One region of the Exiguobacterium sp. UBA3968 genome, then DNA from elsewhere that is predicted to be linked to it. Evidence: predicted binding sites of a transcription regulator. Region 1 holds the regulator's gene; the other holds the start of a gene.
What was found. Region 1 encodes LexA, which represses DNA repair genes until DNA is damaged. Its sites were predicted from a motif close to CGAACATATGTTCG; they were not measured.
Positions count from the first base shown of each region.

Region 2: a site for LexA is predicted at 1,677-1,690, ahead of B3S86_RS00835 (NUMOD4 domain-containing protein). Genes of this name have one in related genera too.

Region 1 is NZ_DGCW01000005.1:428,809-436,410, reverse strand. Features, by position in the region: gene tkt (transketolase) at 1-14, opposite strand, end outside; gene B3S86_RS03875 (DUF896 domain-containing protein) at 293-529, opposite strand; gene B3S86_RS03870 (YneB family resolvase-like protein) at 643-1,296, opposite strand; gene yneA (cell division suppressor protein YneA) at 1,342-1,629, opposite strand; gene lexA (transcriptional repressor LexA) at 1,841-2,455, shown strand; gene B3S86_RS03855 (metal-binding protein) at 2,487-2,957, shown strand; gene B3S86_RS03850 (MIP/aquaporin family protein) at 3,144-3,845, shown strand; gene glpK (glycerol kinase GlpK) at 3,889-5,391, shown strand; gene B3S86_RS03840 (hypothetical protein) at 5,470-5,790, shown strand; gene dhaM (dihydroxyacetone kinase phosphoryl donor subunit DhaM) at 5,878-6,246, opposite strand; gene dhaL (dihydroxyacetone kinase subunit DhaL) at 6,239-6,841, opposite strand; gene dhaK (dihydroxyacetone kinase subunit DhaK) at 6,866-7,602, opposite strand, start outside.
Region 2 is NZ_DGCW01000004.1:125,028-132,629, reverse strand. Features, by position in the region: gene B3S86_RS00850 (DNA alkylation repair protein) at 1-659, shown strand, start outside; gene B3S86_RS00845 (GNAT family N-acetyltransferase) at 660-1,001, shown strand; gene B3S86_RS00840 (AAA family ATPase) at 1,039-1,617, opposite strand; gene B3S86_RS00835 (NUMOD4 domain-containing protein) at 1,750-2,277, shown strand; gene B3S86_RS00830 (methyl-accepting chemotaxis protein) at 2,325-3,974, opposite strand; gene B3S86_RS00825 (hypothetical protein) at 4,062-4,238, opposite strand; gene B3S86_RS00820 (NUDIX hydrolase) at 4,382-4,786, opposite strand; gene B3S86_RS00815 (Type 1 glutamine amidotransferase-like domain-containing protein) at 4,783-5,433, opposite strand; gene B3S86_RS00810 (ABC transporter permease) at 5,481-6,479, opposite strand; gene B3S86_RS00805 (ABC transporter ATP-binding protein) at 6,472-7,152, opposite strand; gene B3S86_RS00800 (hypothetical protein) at 7,302-7,602, shown strand, end outside.

The DNA of each region.
Region 1 (7,602 bases):
GTCAAAACAATCATCCTCTCTCTTTTTCACAAATTCCTACTCATTTTAGCATACTCTTAAATGTGATACAACTTTTCTAAATAGTATGTCACATTAAAATGAATGCGCTATCTATAGCCGTTCTATCGACTCATACAGGATGCATGAATCCATGAAAGATCGCTATTAAGATGTATTGCTATCGTACAATGTTTCCTCATCTACTCACTCTAAACAAAAAAGATACTCGCTTTAAACAAAAAAGAGGTCCGCTTGACGCGAGACCTCTTTTTTCTATAAAAGAAACGAACGATTATTGTTTATTCCGTTCTTCTTCTTGTGCTTGTTTCAATTTCTCAGGTGTTACGTCCGTTCCCTCTTCATCGACGATTTTCATACCCATGAGTTGGTTTTTGAACGATCCACGGAATGCTGCGAGATACGCTGCACGTAATTCTTTTTGCTCTGCCGTTTCCGCTTCCGATAACGGCTCAACTTTTGATTTATTCGCTAATGCATTAATTCGATCTAATTGTTCTTGTGATAACATGGAATCCCTCTTTCTTTATGACTCAAACTTGAGTAGTTCAATTGTATTCTTACTGTAAAAGAGCTTATAAAAAAAAGCAAGTTAACCGCGTCAGTCGACGGGTTACTTGCTTCTCATTCCGGGCTAGGTGTCAGTTCGCGGTATTCAAGATATCGACGATTGACCGTTGCTTTTGAAATATCATGCCCCATCCCCCGCAAGGTGATGGCGATATCAGAAAACGTCAATCCGAGTTCTCGAAGACGTACAATTTCTTCGATCGGTACGTCTTTTCGACTACGTCCTGCGTTCTCTCCTTGGCGATTGAGATTTCGTTCCGGGCGAAAACCTTGTTCGACTGCTCGTCGCATGCCACGGGCGATTTTTGCATTATGCAGTTTCCGTTGGTATTCTTCCACGAGTGAGACGATCTCAAGGACCATCGCTTCTGCATCCGCAAGTTGATATTCTCCATCTGAATCAAGCGTCATCAAGCGGACCCCATGTTTTTTGAATGTATGCAAAATAGCGATTTTTGCATTCCCTCGACCAATCCGTGTATCATCCGTCACGAGGACCGCATCTACCGTATCGCGTGTCACATAATCAAGAACTGTTAGCATCCCTTCCCGATCAACATCATATCCACTCTCTTTTTCAGAGACGATATCTACGACATCAAACCCCTTTTGAGACGCAACCTTCGAAAGCTCCATCCGTTGGCGTTCAATCGAACTATCTTGTGCTTCTTTTTCGGTCGATACTCGACAATAAATCACGACCTTCATCGTACCTCACATCCCTGTTCGTTCTTTCACAACTTTTCCATTTTGTCATTGTTGTGCGATTGGTACAACGATTTTGCTTTTTGAGATGACATGTTTTGTCTCAACATCATTATTTTTGATCAACCAGTTGACGTATTCCTCATCTGACATCGAACCGTCATTGTAGACTTCAGCAATTTGTTCGACTGTAGCGTTCTCATCGACCGTAACGGAAGCCGTCATCAATTGTGCTACCTTTTCATCTGGGCGTGGTGTGAGTAAAAAGATCACGAAGGCAATACTTAATGCATAGAAGAGAATAGAAAAAGCATGAGTACGAATCGTATGAATCATCATGAATCCCTCCAAATATGAAATGAATGAGTTAGAATAAACGTTCGCGGAACAATTGTTCGCATAATTCATAATAAACACAGAACCCGTGTTCGGTCAACACAAAATGTCGAACAATTGTTTGTACGCTCATTTGTTCTATGTTATAGTGAATTTAGAAACATATATTCTTACATTTCAAACTTCAATCCAGAAAGAGGTGGCAATTCGTATGCGGAAAATGTCTAAGCGCCAACAAGAGATTCTCGACTACATCGTCTCTGAAGTGAAACTGAAGGGGTATCCACCATCAGTTCGTGAAATCGGAGAAGCAGTCGGACTCGCGTCTAGCTCGACGGTACACGGTCATTTGGATCGACTCGAGAAACGGGGAATGATTCGCCGTGACCCGACGAAACCACGTGCGATTGAGATATTGCTTGATAAGCCTGAAGAAATCACGGAAGCCATCGTTCATGTTCCCGTCATCGGGAAAGTCACAGCTGGTCTTCCGATTACAGCGATTGAAAACATCGAAGAACAGTTCCCGCTCCCTGCACATTATGTAGGAAACGAAACGGTCTTCATGTTGACGATCGATGGTGAATCAATGATTAACGCAGGTATTCTTGACGGCGATCGTGTCATCGTACGCCAACAAAACACAGCAGAAAACGGAGAAATCGTCGTAGCTATGACCGAAGATAGCGAAGCGACGGTGAAACGGTTCTTCTTAGAAGATCAACAGGTACGTCTACAACCAGAAAATGACTCGATGGATCCGATGTATTTCGATAATGTCTCCATTCTTGGTAAGGTAATCGGCGTGTATCGGACGATTCATTGACGGAGGGACCAGTTACGACTGGTCTTTTTTCATGCCTTCAGGAAATGTACATGATACCGTCAATACCGTCGCACTGACGGGTTACGTTGCGTATTCGGTCGCAACGCAACAAACGGATTGGTTACCGACTGCCATCGGTATCGCTGTCGGTACGCTTTGGTTGTCACCTGACCTCGATTTAAAGTCAGAACCGTATTATCGCTTTGGACCATTTCGAGTCCTGTGGATGCCTTATGTGAAGATCATGCCCCACCGCTCGATCTGGTCACATGGATTGATCATTGGGGATGTCATCCGACTCCTTTATAGTGCTGCACTTGTGATTCCCTTATTATTTCTCAGCTTGTATTTTCAAGTCATCGCGTCAGAGACCATTGATTCCTGGTTCGCTTCCCTACCCGCTTTTGTCATTGGTATCATGGTGGCGAGTACAATTCATATCCTACTAGATTATTCCAGTAGTTGGTTTCGACCTAAAAAAAGAAAAAAGCGTCGTCGTTAACACCTCTTTTGCTTGCTTGCAGGCAAGACGAGGTGTTTTCTTATCCAATTTTTCGTATCTTTAAACATTAAAATAAAAAATTTCCATTCCTATATTTCAATTATATGTATTGAAAACGTTATCAAATCGGAGTAATTTAAAGTAGAAAGACCATTATTTGCTTTAATCCAAAGGGAGGGTTTTTGCATGAATAACTTTGTATTGGAAATGATCGGTACGATGATCCTCATTCTGCTCGGGGATGGTGTCGTCGCCGGTGTCGTCTTGAGAAAGACGAAGTCCGAAAACAGCGGATGGATTGTCATCACGTTCGCTTGGGGTCTTGCCGTCATGACAGGAGCATTCGTCGCTGCTGAGAGTGGAGCGCACTTGAACCCCGCTTTAACAATTGCACTTGCTTTAAACTCTGATTTACCGTGGGCAGACGTTCCTGTCTATATTGCCGGACAACTTGTCGGAGCTTTCATCGGCGCCATTCTCGTTTGGCTTCATTACATGAAACATTTTGAAGCGACTGATGATCAAGCTGCAAAACTCGGTGTGTTCGCAACAGGTCCAGCGATTCGCCATACGCCGTCGAACTTGATTTCTGAAATCATCGGGACATTCGTTCTCGTCTTCGGTATCTTGGCGCTCGGTTTAACGACATTCGGTGACGGCTTAAAACCACTTATCGTTGGTTTACTCGTCGTCGTCATCGGTCTATCACTTGGTGGTACAACAGGATATGCCATCAACCCGGCCCGTGACCTTGGACCGCGTATCGCACATGCTATCTTACCGATTCCGAATAAAGGGTCATCTGACTGGGGCTACTCATGGATTCCAGTTGTTGGTCCAATCATCGGCGGAGCGCTTGCCGTGTTCATCTATCAATTGATCTACTAAGATCACGTTTCACAAACACATACCGCTCAAGGGGGATTTCGAAATGGAAAACAAGTATATCCTAGCACTCGACCAAGGTACGACAAGCTCACGTGCGATCATCTTCGATCACGACGGGAAAATCGTCAACTCGGCACAACGGGAATTCAAGCAATACTTCCCGCAACCAGGCTGGGTCGAGCACGATGCAAACGAAATCTGGGGTTCGATTCTTGCTGTTATGGCTGAAGCACTCGGAACAGCAGATATCAAACCTGAGCAAATCGCCGGAATCGGAATCACGAACCAACGTGAAACGACAGTGGTCTGGAACAAAGAAACAGGTAAACCGGTTTATCACGCGCTCGTTTGGCAATCACGTCAAACGTCTGGTATCTGTGACGATTTAAAAGAACAGGGCTTGAATCAGAAGTTCCGCGATAAAACAGGACTTTTGATTGATGCCTACTTCTCTGGTACGAAAGTCAAATGGATCCTCGACAATGTCGAAGGTGCACGTGAGCAAGCAGAGAACGGTGAATTACTCTTCGGTACGATCGATACGTGGCTCGTTTGGAAATTGTCTGGTGGAAAAACGCATATCACGGATTACACGAACGCTTCACGGACATTGATGTACAACATCTATGAGCAAAAATGGGATGAAGAGTTGCTCGATATCCTCGGTGTTCCTGCATCGATGTTGCCAGAAGTACGTCAATCGAGTGAAGTCTACGACAAGACGGTACCGTATCACTTCTTCGGTTACGAAGTGCCAATCGCCGGGATCGCTGGTGACCAACAAGCTGCACTCTTTGGTCAAACGTGTTTTGAAGAAGGTGAAGGAAAGAACACATACGGAACAGGTTGTTTCATGCTCATGAACACAGGTGAGAAAGCCGTTTCTTCTGACCACGGACTCTTGACGACAATTGCTTGGGGCGTTGATGGAAAAGTCGAATATGCGCTCGAAGGCTCTATCTTCGTCGCCGGTTCTGCAATCCAGTGGCTCCGCGATGGACTCCGTATGTTGAAACACGCGAAAGATTCAGAAGGCTATGCAACGAAAGTCGATTCAACAGACGGTGTTTACGTCGTTCCTGCTTTTGTCGGTCTTGGTGCACCGTATTGGGATTCAGATGTTCGTGGGGCGATCTTCGGATTAACACGCGGAACAGATAAAGAGCACTTCGTTCGGGCAACGCTTGAATCACTCGCTTATCAAACACGCGACGTGTTGACAGCGATGGAACAAGATTCTGGAATCGAACTGAAAACACTTCGTGTCGACGGTGGTGCTGTAGCCAATAACTTCTTGATGCAGTTCCAATCGGACATCCTCGGCGTTCCTGTCGATCGTCCAGAAATCAACGAAACGACAGCACTCGGTGCAGCATATCTTGCTGGATTAGCCGTCGGTTACTGGAAAGATAAAGCGGAAATCAAACAACAATGGAAGCTCGATCATCAGTTTAAACCAGAGATGAAAGAAGACGATCGTGAACAACGCTATGCTGGATGGCAAAAAGCAGTGGAAGCGACAATGGTCTTTAAACCATCGAAATAAGTTAATTAATAACCCGATCCCTTTTACAGAGGGACCGGGTTTTTGATATCTTATAGAAAATATAGCGTGAGGTGCCTCATGAATACCATTTATTCTGATCAACAGCTAAAAGAATACATTCAGTTCGCGCTTGATGGCAACATCACGCATGAAGAACTGGCAGATTGGTGTTACCGGTATATGATCAATGTCTACCATAATGATTATTATCATCTTGCAACTGACGGACGTGGAACTTATCCATTAAGTGAACAAGCGACTGAAGTAGCAAACGATATCGATGCACAATGGGATCTCTATCTTTATAACACGTATTCTTTGGATGCATTACAAACACTTGATTTAGCTACAGTTTGCTTACCTAGAGAGTGGTTAGAAGAGTGGCTCCGGTCGTTTTGATTCATGAGAGTCTCTACTAAGTTTTAATATGAATAGAAGTAATTGAAATAAATCCCCCTCGCCTATTCGCAATGGGGGATTTATTACTTATTTGCCAAACTCATTTTTTAATCCGTCTTCAATCTCATCGACGGATTTCGACTGTCCACTTAAAACAGCTGCTAGAAAAGCACCTTCGACGAGTGGTGCGTCGATAAAACGTACCGTCCGTTCGCCACTGTATAATTCAAGTGCTAGTTCCGTGTTCATCGTCGCAGAACCAATATCCGTTAAGACGACTCCATCGTCGTCCAGTGTATTCAGTGTTTCTTCGATTCGTGTTGCGTCCGTTCCAATGCTACCATCTTCAAGACCGGCTGCTACTAAGACTGGCGTATCCGGTGCCATCTCTGCCAACAGTTCTTTCAGTCCAGCCGCGAGTTTTTCACTATGAGAAACAAGTACAAGATTAACCATGAAGCACCTCCGCAATTTCGCTGAGTAGCAAAGCACTCGATAAACTACCTGGGTCCTGTACGCCTTCTGTCGCTTCACCGAAGTAGGACGCGCGACCTTTCGTTGCGATACGCGCTTTCGTATCAGCAAGTGCTTGATCGATTGCCGCTTTCAAGTCCCCTTCTTGCGAGAGCGCTTCTTGGAACGGTGTCCAGATATCGACCATCGTCTTTTGACCGAATTCCGATTTCCCACGCGATTTGATCCCTTCCGTCGCTTCGCGGAAAGCGTCTGCAAGATCCGCACCTTCGACTTCTGTTTTCCCTTTGAATGCACCGGCGAACTTAACGAATGCTGTCCCGTATAAAGGACCGGATGCCCCACCAATCGTTTTGATCAGCGTCATTCCGACTTCTTTGGATAAAGCTCCTAAATCCTCATATTCGCCGTGTTCTTCTAGCGTCTTCTGGACTGCTTGGAAGCCACGCGACATGTTAATTCCATGATCTCCATCACCAATTTCCCGGTCAAGGTCCGTCAATTCATCCTTATGCTGTTCGATCTGTTCCGCTGCTTTGAGGAGCGCGCTTTGCAACTGTTCCGTCGTCAACTTCATGTTTTTACACCCCGTTTATTTGAATTAGAATCCAATCGCTTTCGTTTCTGCATCGAGATATCCGAGCAGTTCATCATCCACTGGTAAGAGCGTGATTGAGAACCCGTGCATCTCAAGCGATGTCATATAGTTTCCAACGAATGAGCGGGCAATCTTGTAACCATGCGCCTCAAGTTCTTCCGCGACATATTTATACGTGATGTACAGTTCGGATTCTGGTGTTCCACCCATCCCATTCACCATGACGGCGACTTTTTTGTCTGGTACTTCTTTCGTCAAACGATCGAGCAACTCTTTGACGATCGCATCAACGGAAGCGACTGCTTTTCGTTCAAGTCCTTTTTCACCGTGGATCCCGATTCCGATCTCCATCTCGTCATCATGCAACTCAAAGCCTGGCTTGCCGCTCTCCGGCATGTAACATGGTGAGAGTGCCATTCCAATCGAACGAACGCCCTTGATGACTTTTTCCGCAACTGCTTTGACTTCACTTAGTGATTTTCCTTCTGCCGCTGCAGCACCGGCAATCTTATGGACGAAGACAGTTCCTGCGACCCCACGACGATCCTCTTCCTTTTTGATCGCGATGTCATCATTAACGACGACCGTATCAACTTCAATATCCTCGAGTTCAGCAAGTTCCTTCGCCATATCGAAGTTCATGACGTCACCTGAATAGTTCTTGACGACGAGTAGGACACCTTTTCCCCCATGAGCTGCCTTGATGCCTTCAAGCACCATGTCGGGTGTCGGTGAAGTGA
Region 2 (7,602 bases), on a different contig from region 1:
GGGCAACATCAGACGATGAACATGTTCGGCGCTTAGCGTCGGAAGGGACACGACCGCGTCTGCCATGGGGACAAGCGATTCCGAGTCTGATTGCTGATCCGCGACCGGCGTTACCGGTTCTTGACGCGTTACTACAGGATCCGTCACTCTACGTCCGAAAAAGTGTCGCCAATCACTTGAACGATATTTCAAAGACACATCCGGAATATCTGATTGAGCGGATCGAACGTCATTTAGCAACAGATCCGAACACGGACTGGATTTTGCGCCACGCCTCCCGGACGTTACTCAAACGCGGAAATCCAGAAGTCTTACAATTGTTCGGTCACGTTACGCAAGGTGAGGTCGAGATTACAAATTTAGTCGTCTCGCCGGTTACGATTGGCGGAGAGCTCGACTTCTCGTTCACCGTGACGAGTTCTGTTCCACAACGTTTACGCTTGGAGTACGCGATCGATTACGTCAAACAACGCAGAACGAGTCGGAAGGTGTTTCAACTGCGGGAGCGGGAAGTTAAAGGTGTCTTACAAGTCGAAAGACGCCAATCGTTTCGGAACATGACGACGCGTGTCCATTATCCTGGTACACACACATTGACGATTTTGATTAATGGAGAGGCTTACGCGACAGCAACGTTTGAGGTCGAGGAGGAGAGCTGAATGCAAGGACGGCATCCGGATTTTAAAACGTCACGATTATTTGTCGAAGCAACGGATGAAGAATCGGGTTGTAAGTGGACGCTACATGCGATACGTGAGAAAACGATCATCGGAACGATTATCTTCACTTGGAATGCATCCACCGGAACCTTACGTTACACGACGACTGATGAGGACGATCGGCACGGGTACATCACGGAAGCCTTGACGTCGATTTTGTCTTATCTCGCACGGACGTTATTACTGACGCGTGTTTATAGTGAAGCGGGCAGTGACACGGTCTGGCGTCGGAACGGATTTCAGTTGCAGGCGAATCGATATGCACGCGAACTTCATCATTAAAGCCCCGTCTGCTGAGCAGAACGGGGCTTATTTGTGATTAGACCGTTGTTTTCGACCAGTTGAAATGTTCGCAAATCGCTTCAGCGCTTTCACGCGCACTTAACTGTTCCGTATCAAGAAAGAGGTAATTGACGTCCGGCAATTCGCCTGGTAGCGAGCGTGTCCGGTATCCGTCCGCCGTCTCGCGTAAGTCTTGTTCAGAAGCAGCGAGGTCGCGCTTCGTCACTTTGTGCGTCAATCGGTTTTCGGTCGTGTTCCGGTGCAGACGGGTCGCGACCGGCGCATCCAGTTCAACGATATAGACGTCAGCACCTGCTTGTTCGAACAACTCAACCGTTTCTTCGATGAACTCGAGACCACCACCTTCGACGCCGAATAGACAGAGGAATGTAAACAGGACACCTTCAAGCGAACTGTTCGCCATTTCCTTGAACATCTCGCGCCGAATCGTATCTTTTAAGCGGTGATGGGCGGGTTCAGAGAAATCAAAGTAAGGCAATAACAAGTCGATCGTCTGGTGGTTATGGAAGACTTTCATCTCCGTCAACCGTTCGATTTCCTGACCAATCGTCATCTTTCCGACTGCTTGGGGACCAAGTAACAAGACAAATTTCATGGACGAACCTCATTTCCTTTTTCTGCTAAGAATAGCACATTCCGATGAGTGACATCACTAGAACGTTTGTTCGTAATTTGATATAATTCAGGTATGAAGTCCCGTCGTGTCCTTGTCTGAAGGAGGACAACTATGCAAGAGCAATGGAAAGCCGTCATCGGCTATGTAGGTATATATGAAGTCTCATCGCTTGGTCGCGTCAGGTCGCTTGATCGGACGATCGTGACATGTCGCGGTGTCCGGCAACGACGAAAAGGTGTCTTGCTCCGACCGCGGCTCAATCGGGAAGGATATCGGAAAGTCACGCTCTATCAACGGGGGCGAGGAGAACGAGTGCAGGTCGGTCTACTCGTTGCGCAAGCTTTTCTGACGGTTGACGTTACGGAAGCGCGACTCGTCCGACGCAACGGTAAACGAGCTGACGATCAGTTGTCGAACTTGGACGTGTTGCCTTCATTTGATCAGCAGTATACCGAACTACTTGGTGAGTTTGATCTCTTATTAGAACAACATGTGACACTGTCATCATTCCAGATTCGAGCGATTCGCGCCCAATATGAAAAAGGGAAGACGATTCGTCAACTGGCGGAGCAGTATCAGGTGACGGAGAACCGGATTCGCAATATCATCGATAAAAAGGAAGCACGTTATATCGGCTGAGAACAGAGGAAAAGAGCGCTTGCCAGGAATGGCAGGCGCTCTTTTTGTTAAGACGACGATTCGCTCGAGCGAACGGTCTGTTGCAACGAACTGATCCGTGACTCGAGTACCGCGCTATGTGTCTTCAATTCCGTTTGCTGAATGACGTGGTGTTGCATTTGATCCCCGAGTACTTGGCTATAGGACGAGAGCTCTGACATCAACTTTTGGACAGATTGTAGATGCTGTTGCATATTCGACTGGACTTCTGCGACGATTTGACGTTGGTGTTCAACGGTCCCCAGTGTCGTCTCGATCGTCGTCGCTTCAGTCAGCATCTGTTGCAAGTGCTCTGTTGCGGTTTCGAGCTGTTGTGACGTCGAGAGAAACCGTTCCGTCATCTGCGAGAGCGCTTGTTCGACTTGAGTGAGCCCTGTCGTCCACGTCTGATTGACCTGACGGATGTGGTCCGTACTCGTCCGGATATCGATCGCTAGTCTTTCGACTTCCTTGGCCACGACCGTGAAGCCACGACCGGCTTCGCCGGCACGAGTTGCCTCGATCAGCGCATTCAGCGATAGGCGGCGCGCCTCTTCAGCGACACGCTGGATGTGGGAAATCGAGGTGTCCATCTGCTGCTGTAGATGTGAGGTCTGTTGCAAGATTTGCTCTGTCGTCGCGGATTGTTCCTTCAGCAAGTAGCTTTCTTGTTGTAATGTCCCAAGTGTCGTGTGATTCGTCTGAACAGTCTGTTGAAAACGAGTTACGGCACGTTGGCTGTTCAGAAGTGTCGTTTGCATTTCGCTTAACGCATCGTGTCCTTGGGCAGTCAAACATGTGGAGGCGATGATCGTCTGATTCATCTGCGTCGATTGCGCAAGTAAGGAACCGGCGACTTCATAGACGGCCTGCACCGATTCATCCATCGCGGATAAATGCGATGAAAAGTGAGGCTGGACGGATTCAAGTTCCTGACTGGCTTGTTGCATCTCGACCGTCAAATCCCCAATCTGTTGCATCAACTGATTGTATTGAAACGTCAGCTGTTGTAACTCAAAGGTCGTCGTCTTAAGCGTTAACGGACGATACGATCGCTTTGCATGGGCTTCTTCAATCTGTAGAGCGAGTTTCGATAACGGTGCCAGTTGTCGTTGAATTCGCCAGCGGATCAAGAGGCTGATGCTGACAAGTGTGATTACGCTCACCCAGATAAGTGTCCAAGCTAAATCTCGAGCAGGAGCGATTAATTTATCGCGATCGGTCGTCAGCAAGATGACGTCATCAAGTTCCGGAATCGTCATCGCGACAAGAAACTGGTCTTGATTTGAAAAGGCATATGTACGAGCTGTTTTTAAATGCTGTAGTAGTTGTTTCCGTTTTGCTGGGTCGAGTGTCAACGGTCGGAACGCCTCACTCGTGTTCAGGCTTTGAAAGCGAGTCGTGTAGTCATCACGTGATAAGTCGGTTCGCTGTTGCTGTTGCAATCGTTTAATGGCACGCGTACGGTCTGTTGCGTCATTCGGATATGCGAGAAACGTTGCCCGGACGTTCGCATCAAACATCGTTAATTCGCGCATCAGCCGTTCCTCAGTCGCTGCGACGGATTGTTGGTACGACGCGTAAACGCTTAGACCACTGATCACGATCAGTCCGATGGCGACGATCGGAATCAACCATCCATTTAATTGTTGTGCCAGTAATCGTTTTTTCTTTGGCATAAAATATCTCCTCCCGTATTCCTATCGGGAGGAGATAGCTCAACATGTATGAAGGCGTTGTACGACTTGTGTAAAGGTCTTGTGAATCTAGTTCACGTAAATCGGAAGGACAGTCGCAAGATGTGTCATAAGTGCTTGTGTCTCTTCTTTTGGTTCAGACGTCACATAAATGATCAACGCAGCAGCAACGATGACAAAGATGGCAATGACAAGAATGATGAAGAACGGCATCTTACTTTTTCGTTTTTCGGCTTGACGGTCCATGAAAGATTCCCCCTTAATAATGTATACGATAGATATATTTAAGGGATTCCCTGTTCGTTACTTTAAAAACACAACAACTGTCCGGTAATGAAAAAAATACTGTCTTGTCTGACGAGAGCATTGGACAGGGCAGTATATTACGGTCAACTAAGGAGAGACCAGACATCATATCGCTCAAAATCAGCCAAAATATTTGGAGCGATCAACTGACGGATCATTTCTTCGTCCGCCCAGAGATAAGCGTCGTGTTCTGCGGATAACTGAACGCTCGTCTGGTTCGTCGAGCAGACGTACATCAACAAAATGATTTGCCGATCGGGATGCGTTAGGAAGCTAGAGGCATAGAGTAGACGTTCTGGCGTAACCGTCAACTGTGTCTCTTCTTTTATCTCGCGAACAAGGCTGTCGAGCGGCAGTTCACCGAAGTCGATCTTTCCACCTGGACATTCCCATGTTCCGCCGCCGAAGTCAGCGACAGCCCGGCGGACAATCAGGAGACGTTGCTCGTGAATGATGATGCCTTTGACAGCAGGGACGATCGCCGTCATCTGACGGGACTCCGCGATAACACGACGGGATCGGTTCCTTCTGTTTCGATCAGGTACTGATCGCACAGATAGATCCCGCTTGCGTCGGCAAGTCCGAAGGCACGGCTCGTGCCTTCTTCCGTAAAGGATTGCACGAGGTGGGCGGCTTCACCCCACGTCTCGTAATGCACACAGACGACCGCGTCTTTCAGCAGGGCAAGACCAGGCAAGCGAAGGCGTCGATTATCGCGTTGGTCAATCTCCGGAATCACGCACCGTTCAGGCGAAACGAGGGCACCGGCAGAAAAGCCGGCGACCGGAACACCGTTTACGAAACGCGACTGGATGATGTCACCAATCGGTGTCGCGACCAAGTATTGCTGATATAATTCTGTCTCGCCACCGGAGATGATGATCCCTTGACATTGCTGTAGTTGCGCGAGCTGTTCATCCGTTGGCGCGTCAGACAGTGGTAGATGGACGAAGGACGAAATACCCTCTTCCTGCAACGCTTCCGTATAAATCGAGGCGTAGGTCACCCAGTCCTTACCAGTACGTGGGACATACAGAATCGCGACCGGACCACCATTTGTTAATGCAGCAAACCGTTTTCGCAAATTCGGTGTAAATGGAGGACCGCCTCCAAATAAGAATAAATGAGTACGCATGAAGTCATCCCTCCAACTATGTATTAGAAAAGTATAGCAGAAATCAATCAATTGGAAATATGTTGGTAGAATGATTGTCTGCGGAACCACGTGTGATGTTGTTTCCGTTCTTGAAAGAGAACGAATAGTACGAAGGTGATGACGAGACCGCGTCCAATCCATGGTAAGACGAGAAGACCGTAGTTCATTGCAGCGAACAGCTGGAGCAAGAAGCGGCGCTTACTCGGATCCCGCAGATACGTGATCAGTGGGAGTTGCTGATGCGTTTTCTTGAATAGTCGCAGATGAAGGAAGGGTCGCTTTCGATGAGACGGCTTCGGTAAGGCACCGTTCAATTCAAGGACGGTCGCGGATAAACTCGACTGTCGTTTCATTGACAACAGGATATCCTCCGTTAATCCGTCCTCACGCTGTGACCAGTGCCGGACATGAAGAGATCCGAACAGTAACATACCCAGTGCGACAACGAAGAGGACTGGATGCGGTTGAAGCCAAAGCAGGAGCAACAGGGAGATGCGTCCTGCTGCCAGGAAGAGATGACCGCTCCATTTTCGCAAGAACAGTTGCCCAGATAACCGGTATGTCCAGAAGCTAAAGAACGGTTGGAGTAAAGAAAGCGCGAGACTAGTCAGCAGTACGGTGATACTGGATTGGTCAAACCGGATGTGATGTAGCGGGAAACAAAGTAGATGTAAGCCGGCCGTTAATAAGAAAATCCGCACGAAGTGATACCGAACAGAATACCGCTTCATTCGGACGATTGCTCCAGGAACCAGTTTGAAGAAGAGACGGTCCGCTGGTTCGAACCAAGCGTAAAAGGCGGGCAGGAATCCATATAGAATCCATCCGAGTAAAATCCAAGCGATCGGAACCGTTTGAACCCAGTCCGCTTGACCACTTAAGATCTGAACCGTCTCATAGATGATGAACAGACCGACTGGAACGACAAGATACAGCAAGATCGTCCAGTCGAAGATTTCTCGAAAGAAGCGACGCTGTTCCGCGTGACGTCGACGGATCCGTTGCTTCAGAAAGGTTTCAATCATGCTCGAGCACCATCGCTTCCATGATGTCGAATAAGCGGGCACCTGGCTGACCAGCGGCTTCACCGATTTGAGCGAGCGTTCCTTGATGTTTGATACGTCCCTGATCAATCCAGACGAAATCGCCACACAGACGTTCCGCTGAATCGAGGACATGAGTGACGAGCAGAATCGCCACGCCACGCGTTCGTTCTGCTTCAAGTAAATGCAACAACCGAATCGTTGCGACCGCGTCGAGACCAACGAACGGTTCATCGATGATCAAGCAGTCTGCGCGTTGCATCAAGGCACAGACGAGCATCACCTTCTGTTTCATTCCTTTAGAGAAAGAGGATACATAGTCACCTGTGACGGCATGCAGTTCGAATGTCTTTAAGAGTCGTTCCGTGTAGGCGTGATCTGTCTCGTGAAGTGAGGCGACCAGCTCAAGGTGCTCGGCGAGCGTCAAATATTCGTAATAGGTCGGCTGTTCCGGAATATAGGCGAGTGAGGCCGGTAAATCGATCTCTCCTTCGACCCATGGCAGCGTACCGAACATGGCTTGAATCGTCGTACTTTTTCCTGCACCGTTCGTACCGATCAAACCGGTGATGGATCCAGGCTGTAAAGCAAACGCGATCTCTTGTAAGACGGGCTGACCGACGTCATAACCAGCTTGGTGAATGGATACATGCATATGAAACATCTCCTTTCACTACATCTACTGATATAAGGAGGAAAATGTTTCACAGTCACAGAAATCAGCAGAACCGTAGTAAAAAATGTAACAGGTTAATAATATCAAATGGGCTATAATGGAAATATCAATTTTGGAGGATGATCACGATGCAAACAGTCGAACGAATTTATTTCCGAGAGTCCGGCATGGGAAGAGGACAGACGTTTTGGTGGCACCGTGCAACTCGAACGGTTCGTGCGGAAGATGAGGAAGAAGTATTAGCACCATGGATTCCTCATGGATTAATTTTACCTGACGAAATGGATCCGTTACTTATAAAACTGACGGAAGAGGATATCTATTTGATCGACATGTGGTCAGATTTGTTCGATGCCGAGAAATGGCGGGAATACTCAGATCCTGAAAGTCTTACGATTATGGACGGAACGGATTGGGAAATTCATGTGA